Regions from separate parts of the Aquitalea pelogenes genome, predicted to be linked through region 1. Evidence: predicted binding sites of a transcription regulator. Region 1 holds the regulator's gene; the other holds the start of a gene.
What was found. The regulator FNR, encoded in region 1, switches genes on or off when oxygen is low (the NO sensors DNR and NnrR bind a similar motif). The targets are predictions, from matches to a motif close to TTGATNNNNATCAA.

Region 1 (4,013 bases):
GGGCGGCATCATCCGCACGCTGGAAGGCAATGTGCCGCTGATTGACTGCGCCGAACCGCCTTGCGCGCTGCGTCAGGACTGCCAGCTCAAGGCCGTGCTGGATGTGGGCATGCAGGCATTTTTCAGCACACTGGACAGTTACACGCTGCGCGATGTGATTGCCAGCCCCACCGGCGAGGCCATCATTCGCCTGCATCGCAGCCCCAGACCGCAGTCGGCCGACAAAACCGCACCGGATGTGTTGTAAAAAACCATCACTTTTTCAATGAAAAAGCCCGCTACCTGCGGGCTTTTTTTACTGCTTTTTTAGGGGATAACCCTTTAAACAGTCTGAACAAAACCATCAGATGGTCTTGGAATAACGTGCCTTGGTTTCCCGTTCACGCAAATGGCGGTCGAACAGCATGGCGATATTGCGGATCAGGAAACGCCCTTTGGGCTCCACCATCAGGAAATCGCCGTCAAAGGTCAGCAGGCCCAGCTTGTGGTACTCGCGGATGGCTGGCAGCTCGGCAGAAAAATACTCGGCGAAATTGATGCCGTGCACCTGCTCGATGGCTTCCACCGACAAGGAGAAGCGGCACATCAGCGCCTGGATGATGCCGCGACGCAGGATGTCGTCCTGATCCAGCACCATACCGCGCATTACCGGCAGCCGGCCTTCGTCCAGCGCGGCGTAATAGCTGTCCAGGTCCTTCTCGTTCTGGCTGTAACAGGGGCCAACCTTGCCGATGGACGACACGCCAAGGCCGATCATGTCGCAGTCGGCATGAGTGGAATAGCCCTGGAAATTGCGCTGCAGGCGGGCCTGGCGCAAGGCAATGGCCAGGTCATCTTCCGGCTTGGCAAAGTGGTCCATGCCAATGAATACATAGCCTGCATCCGCCAGGCTCTTTACCGCGTCCTGCAGGATGTCCAGCTTGGTGCTGGCGGCTGGCAGGTCCGCCTCGTTGATGCGCCGTTGCGGCATGAAAACGGTGGGCAAATGGGCATAGTTGTACAGCGCCAGGCGGTCCGGACTGATGGCAATCACCTTGTCCAGCGTGCGTTTGAGCGACTCGCGGGTTTGCAGCGGCAGGCCGTAGATCAGGTCCACACTGACCGACTTGAAGCCGGCTTCGCGCGCAGCCTCGATCACCTCCAGCGTTTCTTCCTCGCTTTGCACCCGGTTCACCGCGGCTTGCACCTGCGGGTCGAAGTCCTGAATGCCCACGCTCATGCGGTTGAAGCCCAGTCGCGCCAGATGATGCACGGTTTCACGACCCACCTTGCGCGGGTCGATCTCGATGGAATATTCTCCCTCCGGCAAAAATTCGAAGTGGGCACGCAACATGGTCATCAGGCGGTCCAGCTGCTCGTCGGACAGGAAGGTTGGCGTACCGCCGCCAAAGTGCAGCTGGATCAGCTTTTCCCGGCAGCCAAGCGAGGCGGCAACCAGCTTGATTTCCTTTTCCAGGTAATCGAGGTAGCGGTCGGCACGGCTCTTGTCCTTGGTAATGATCTTGTTGCAGCCGCAGTAGTAACATACCGTATTACAGAACGGTATATGAACGTACAATGATATTGCGTTCTGATGCATGCCCAGGTGGCGCTGCATCAGCCAGCTTTTATAGTCCTTCTCGCCAAACGCCGGGGTAAACCGGTCTGCGGTCGGGTAAGAAGTGTATCTTGGGCCGGAACCATCAAGACGTTCGATCAATGCTCGGTCGAACTCACAGTGGGTAGGCGAAAACGGATGGGTGGTGTGCATGTCGTCGGGTATTGATAGTCAAACGTCAGGTGGACTGGTAAATTTGCGGAAAACGTGCGAATTCCGCTTTGACAAGGGTCAAGCTTCTTTACAGGGTTGTACAAAACACGCGATGTCAGACCAACACCAACACACTCTGCACGCACTGAAGGTGTCCTGCTCCAACTGCAGTCTGCGCGAACTCTGCCTGCCCATCGGGCTGAACCGCGACGAAATGACGCAGCTGGATGCAGTTATCCGTCAGAGCCGCCGCCTCAAGCGCGGTGAATACCTGTTCCGCAGTGGCGAAGCCTTCAAGTCGCTGTTTGCCGTGCGCACCGGTTTCTTCAAGACCAGCGTGGCAAGCCAGGACGGTCGTGAACAAGTCACCGGCTTTCTGATGTCCGGCGAACTCATGGGCCTGGATGGCATCTCGTCCAATGTGCATGGCTGCGACGCCATTGCCCTGGAAGACAGCGAAGTCTGCGAACTGCCCTTCAACCGCATGGAAAGCCTGGGGCGCGACATTCCCAGCCTGCAACACCACTTTTTCCGGCTGATGAGCCGCGAAATCGTGCGTGACCAGAACGTCATGCTGCTCCTGGGCAACATGAAGGCAGAAGAACGTCTGGCTGCCTTCCTGCTGAACCTGTCACAGCGTCTGTCCACCCGCGGCTTTGCCGCCAACGATTTCATCCTGCGCATGAGCCGCGAGGAAATCGGCAGCTTCCTCGGCCTGAAACTGGAAACCGTCAGCCGTACGCTGTCCAAGTTCCAGCAGCAAGGCTGGCTGAGCGTGGACCACAAGCACATCCAGCTGATCAAGGCCGATGCACTCAAGGACCTGATCTCCGGTTGTACCCACGCCAACGGCGTATAAGCCGACAGGCACGGTAACAGCCATCCGGGCGGTGGGCGCAATGCGCCTTACCGCCCTTTTTGCATCTTCCGCCCATCAGGGCAGGCGCGCCATTCTCCGCAAGCACTAACTCTTCCGGGCAAGGTATTACCAGCGCCCGATCAGCATGCCGGCCACCAGTTGCTCGGCCCGTTCCGCCACTTCAGCCAGCTGCGCGGCGTCCGGCTCGCCGCGTACCACCACGGCGGGCAGCACTTCGTGCCAGCCATAGCCGGCGATGATGCGCCGCATGGCGTGCACGGCCCCCATGCCATCGTTACCGGCTGACACCAGCAAGAGGCAAGCCAGCCCCTCGGTGCGGCCCTGTGCGGGGTAGAAGGTGCGGTCAAAGAAATCTTTCATCTTGCCCGCCATATAGCCAAAATTCTCCGGCGTTGCCAGCACGATGCCGTCTGATGTCAGCAAATCATCCAGTGTGGCCTGCTCGGCGGGCAGGCAGTTGAACTGCAGGTCATCCGTCAGCTGCGCTACGCTGGCGCGCACGGCGTCAACCAGCTGCAAGGTGCGGCCGGTCTGGCTGGCATACAACAACAGCAAGCGCTTCATGCGGCGGGACTCCCTGGCAGCGTGGCCATCAATGCCTGCAGGCGCGTTGCTTCGGGCCAGCCTGGCGGCACCACGAAACCGCGCGCCACCTCCTCCCAGTAGCCATCGCCCAGCGGCAGCAACTCTGCCACCAGTTGCGGCACCACGGCCTGATGCAATTCCTGGCGCAGGCTGTGCTGTTCACGCACTTCGGCTTCGGCCACACGGGCCGGAGCCAGCCAGCTCAAGCGTGGCAACCACATCCAGCGTGATGCCGGGCTGCTACTGGGCCAGGGGTGCAATAGCGGGCTGAACCAGCCTTGCAGCTGATCCGCAGCCAGTGGCGGCATGGGACGGGACGGTCGGGAATAGAAAAACCAGCCGGCCAGCCGGGCCTGACTGGCGCAGGCCACAAAGTCTGGCGGCAACACGCGCCGGGCCAGGGGGTGGCGGGACAGCTGCAACTGCGCCTGCAATTTGCCTGCCTTCAGCAGCCAGGCATCGCGCAGACTGGGGCCTACCAGACTGTCCGGCCCCTCCCCCAGTTGCAGATAGAATTTGCTGGCGGTTTCCACGTGCAGTGGTTCGCCATCCAGCCGGATCAGGAAATCAAACTCGCCAATGGTGCGGCCGCTGGCGTCCCGTAGCGGCAGATTGGCGGCCACCAGCTCGATATGGGGCGCGAGGTGAAACCAGAAAGCCAGCAAGCGCTCGGCATAGTGGCCCAGACGGCGACAGGGCTGGTCGGCCAGCCAGGCATAGAGCGGTGCCGGGTCTTGCTCCAGCGCGGCCAGCAAGGCCGGGCCATCCGGGCCCAGCAGGCGTTGTGGCGAAAGATTG
Region 2 (4,013 bases), on a different contig from region 1:
CTTTGACAGCGTGATGGCTACCGCACGGCGCGAGGGCATCCGCGTGCGGGGCTATGTGTCCTGCGTGGTGGATTGCCCCTACGAGGGCGCCATTGCCCCGGCCAAGGTGGCAGAAGTGGCTGCCCGTCTGCTGGACATGGGCTGCTACGAAATTTCACTGGGCGACACCATCGGCACGGGCACTCCCAACCGGGTACTGGACATGCTGGAAGCAGTCAGCAAGCTTGTGCCAATTGCACAACTGGCAGGTCACTTCCACGATACCTACGGCATGGCCATCAGCAATATTCATGCTTCTTTTCAGGCTGGCATCAGAACATTCGATTCCTCGATTGCCGGGCTGGGCGGCTGCCCGTATGCTCGTGGGGCATCCGGCAATGTCGCCACCGAAGACGTGGTGTACCTGATGCATGGCCTGGGCGTGGACTGTGGCATAGACTTGCCGACACTGGTGCAAACCGCCTGGTTTGCCGCCGGCCTGCTGGGCCGCGCCCCCACCTCGAAGGTGGCACAGGCCATGGCAACGGCCCACTGAGCCGCCACGGCAAGGCCGCAAAAACAAAGCAAGAAAAGCAAGCAAGGTAAAGAAAGAGGAGAACCATGCAGCAGCCCACCCAGCCCATCTGGCAACCATCCGCCGAACGTATTGCAGGCTCCCACCTGCATGCCTTTACCCGCCTGGCCGAAGCAGCCTACGACCGCCCGCTGCCCGACTACCAGACTCTGTGGCAAGCCAGTGTGGACGATCCGGGCCGCTTCTGGGCGCTGGTGTGGGATTACTGCGGGGTGCTGGGTGACAAGGGTGGGAGCGCGCTGGAGCAGGCGGACAATATGCTGGCTGCGCGCTTTTTCCCCGAAGCCCGCCTCAATTACGCAGAAAACCTGCTGCGCCACGATGGTGATGCCACCGCCCTGGTGTTCTGGGGGGAAGACAAGGTCAAATCCCGCTACAGCTGGCAGCAGCTGCGCCAGCTGGTGTCCCGCTTGCAGCAAGCCATGCAGGCCGCCGGCATTGTGGCAGGCGACCGCGTGGCCGGTTTCCTGCCCAATATGCCGGAAACCGTGGCTGCCATGCTGGCTGCCACCAGCCTGGGTGCGGTGTGGACCAGTTGTTCGCCCGACTTCGGCATCGACGGAGCCATCGACCGCTTCGGCCAGACCGAACCCAAGCTGCTGTTCTGTCCGGATGGCTACTGGTATGGCGGCAAGCAGATCGACATCCGCGACAAGATGCAGGCGCTGGCAGCCGGTCTGCCTTCGGTGCAGCAGTTCATTGCCGTCCCCTATCTGGGCGAAACCGCTGCCTTTGCCGAAAGCCTGCCGCGCACCATCACGCTGGACGATTTCATTGCCCGCTTCGCTGCGCGTCACTTGCAGTTTGTCCGGGTGGAATTCAACCATCCGCTGTTCATCCTGTACTCCAGCGGCACCACCGGCAAACCCAAGTGCATCGTGCATGGCACTGGCGGCACCTTGCTGCAGCACCTGAAGGAGCACCAGCTGCACGCCGACATTCACCATGGCGACCACCTGTTTTACTTCACCACCTGCGGCTGGATGATGTGGAACTGGCTGGTATCCGGCCTGGCCAGCGGCGCGGCGCTGATGCTGTATGACGGCTCGCCGTTTGCCAATCAGGGACACATCCTGTGGGAATATGCGCAGCAATGGCAATTCACCCAGTTTGGCACCTCGGCCAAATACATCGACGGCCTGCGCAAGATCAACCTGACTCCTGCCACGCAATACCGGCTGGATGCACTGCGCGCCATCTTCTCCACCGGCTCGCCACTGATGGCGGAAAGCTTTGACTGGGTATACGCCAACATCAAGCAGGACATCAATCTGGCCTCCATTTCCGGCGGTACTGACATCGTGTCCTGTTTTGCCCTGGGTTGCGCCAACCTGCCGGTATACCGTGGAGAGCTGCAATGCCGTGGCCTGGGCATGGCGGTGGACATCTTCAACAGTTACGGCAGGCCGGTGCGGCAGGAAAAGGGCGAACTGGTATGCACCCGCCCCTTCCCCTCCATGCCGGTGGGGTTCTGGCAGGACGAGCAAGGCAGCAAATATCGTCAGGCCTATTTTGGCCGCTTCGATAATGTGTGGTGCCACGGTGACTACGCTGAAATCACCGCCCACAACGGCATGGTGATTTATGGCCGTTCCGACGCGGTGCTCAACCCCGGTGGCGTGCGTATCGGCACGGCGGAAATCTACCGTCAGGTGGAAAGCTTCCCGGAAGTGGTGGAAAGCCTGGCCGTGGGCCAGCGCTGGCAGGACGACGAGCGCGTGGTATTGTTTGTCCGGCTGCAGCAGGGCCATGTGCTGGATGAGGCGCTGGTCAACCGGCTGCGCGAACAGATCAAGCGTGGTGCCAGCCCGCGCCATGTACCGGCGCGCATCATTGCCGTTGCGGATATTCCACGCACCATCAGCGGCAAGATTGTCGAACTGGCGGTGAAAAACGTGATTCACGGCGAGCCGGTGAATAATCTCAGTGCACTAGCCAACCCGGAAGCACTGCAGCTGTTTGCCAATCTGCCGCAGTTGCAACACTAGCCGCTCAGGGCCTCCCGCCGGGAGGCCCGGCTGTCCTTGAGAGTGATCAAGGCACATCTTCTGCCACTGGCGCAGGCTGTCTGCCTGACCGTTAACAGCCACCATCATGAAACGCAGCGCAGCCCTTACCCCACTCTCACACGACCATCACCATGCCCTGTCGCTGGCCATGCAAGCCGGTAAAGCGGCACGGCAGGATGATGCTGAAGAGTGGCAACGCGTCGCCCGGCGACTGATCCAGCATTATCAGGACAGCTTGCAAGCCCATTTCGCCCAGGAAGAACGCCTCTTGTTACCTGCGCTGTCACAAGCCAGCCAGCAGGCTGCGGTTGAGCGCACGCTGGCAGATCACGCCCATTTGCATGCCCTGCTGCAACATCCGCAACTGGCCTCGCCAGCCATGCTGCAAGCCTTTGCCGATGCCATGACTGCCCATGTCCGCTTTGAAGAGCGCGAACTGTTTGTGCTGGCGGAAAGCCTGTCGGCAGTGATGGCTGCCCTGAATCAGCACGGGAAGGACTAAAAGCAGACAGGCCGCATGTGCTGCGGCCTGTTGTCATCTTGATGAATCCTGCTGTGCGGCTAGTGCGGCGAGCGCTTGAACAGGCCGAACAGCTCGTACTTCTCGCGCGGTCGCGATCCCTGCCACAACAAGCTCCAGCCCGGCTCGGCCAGGCCCTCGGTACGTGAACGCATCAATAAGCGGTAGTCGCAGGGGCTGCTTTCGCCAGCCGGATAAGCTACCAGATCTATCCCGCCATAATAGTGCCAGCTGATGCGCGCAATCATGTTCTCGCGCTCGGTGGCAATGCAGCTGCTGCCATTGAGTACCGCCGGGGGCACGTTGCGCAGCATGCTTTCCACCACCGGGCGATAGCTCTTTGCCGCATCCAGCCACGGCAGCCACAGGCTCAGCGCCAATCCCCAGCACAAGGTAAGTCCGGCAGCCCAGTTGGTAATGGCTTGCCGACCACGCACATGGCTGCGGGTGACCGCCCATATCCAGGTGATGGTGGCCAGAATGGCAAAGATGGCGGCCAGCAGCGAAACATGTGGCACATAGTAAGGACTGAAATACTGTGCCCGGCCTGCCAGCCGTTCTGGCCAGCCATAGTTCATCGCCGCCCAGCCCGCCCAGATCAGCAGGCCGAACACCCCGAATGCCATCAGGCCGAACCAGTTGAGAAAGGCCGCAGCGCCACGCCGCAGATTATCCAGCTCAACCGCAGCGAGCAGGGACAGCGGCAACAGCAGCGGCATGGCGTAATCCATGCTCTTGCGCACCGACAGCGTCAGCATGATCAGCACCACGGCAAAAAACATCAGCGGCAGCTGCAACATGGGCAGTTCGTACTTGCGGTTGCGGTACAGCGTCCAGGCGGCAAGCGGCCAGGCCGGCCAGGCAAACCAGATGGTATTGAAGGTGTAGTAGCCAAAACCGTGAAACAGTC

Region 2: ACE3SE_RS11350 (hemerythrin domain-containing protein) is a predicted target of FNR. The motif match lies at 2,599-2,612, and genes of this name have one in related genera.

What each region holds. Positions count from the first base shown of each region.
Region 1 is NZ_JAYSDA010000019.1:77,567-81,579, reverse strand. It holds gene ACE3SE_RS14930 (RrF2 family transcriptional regulator) at 1-247, shown strand, start outside; gene hemN (oxygen-independent coproporphyrinogen III oxidase) at 344-1,750, opposite strand; gene fnr (fumarate/nitrate reduction transcriptional regulator Fnr) at 1,863-2,609, shown strand; gene ACE3SE_RS14915 (flavodoxin family protein) at 2,736-3,194, opposite strand; gene ACE3SE_RS14910 (DUF1853 family protein) at 3,191-4,013, opposite strand, start outside.
Region 2 is NZ_JAYSDA010000012.1:38,697-42,709, reverse strand. It holds gene ACE3SE_RS11360 (hydroxymethylglutaryl-CoA lyase) at 1-535, shown strand, start outside; gene ACE3SE_RS11355 (acetoacetate--CoA ligase) at 601-2,562, shown strand; gene ACE3SE_RS11350 (hemerythrin domain-containing protein) at 2,669-3,085, shown strand; gene ACE3SE_RS11345 (ArnT family glycosyltransferase) at 3,145-4,013, opposite strand, start outside.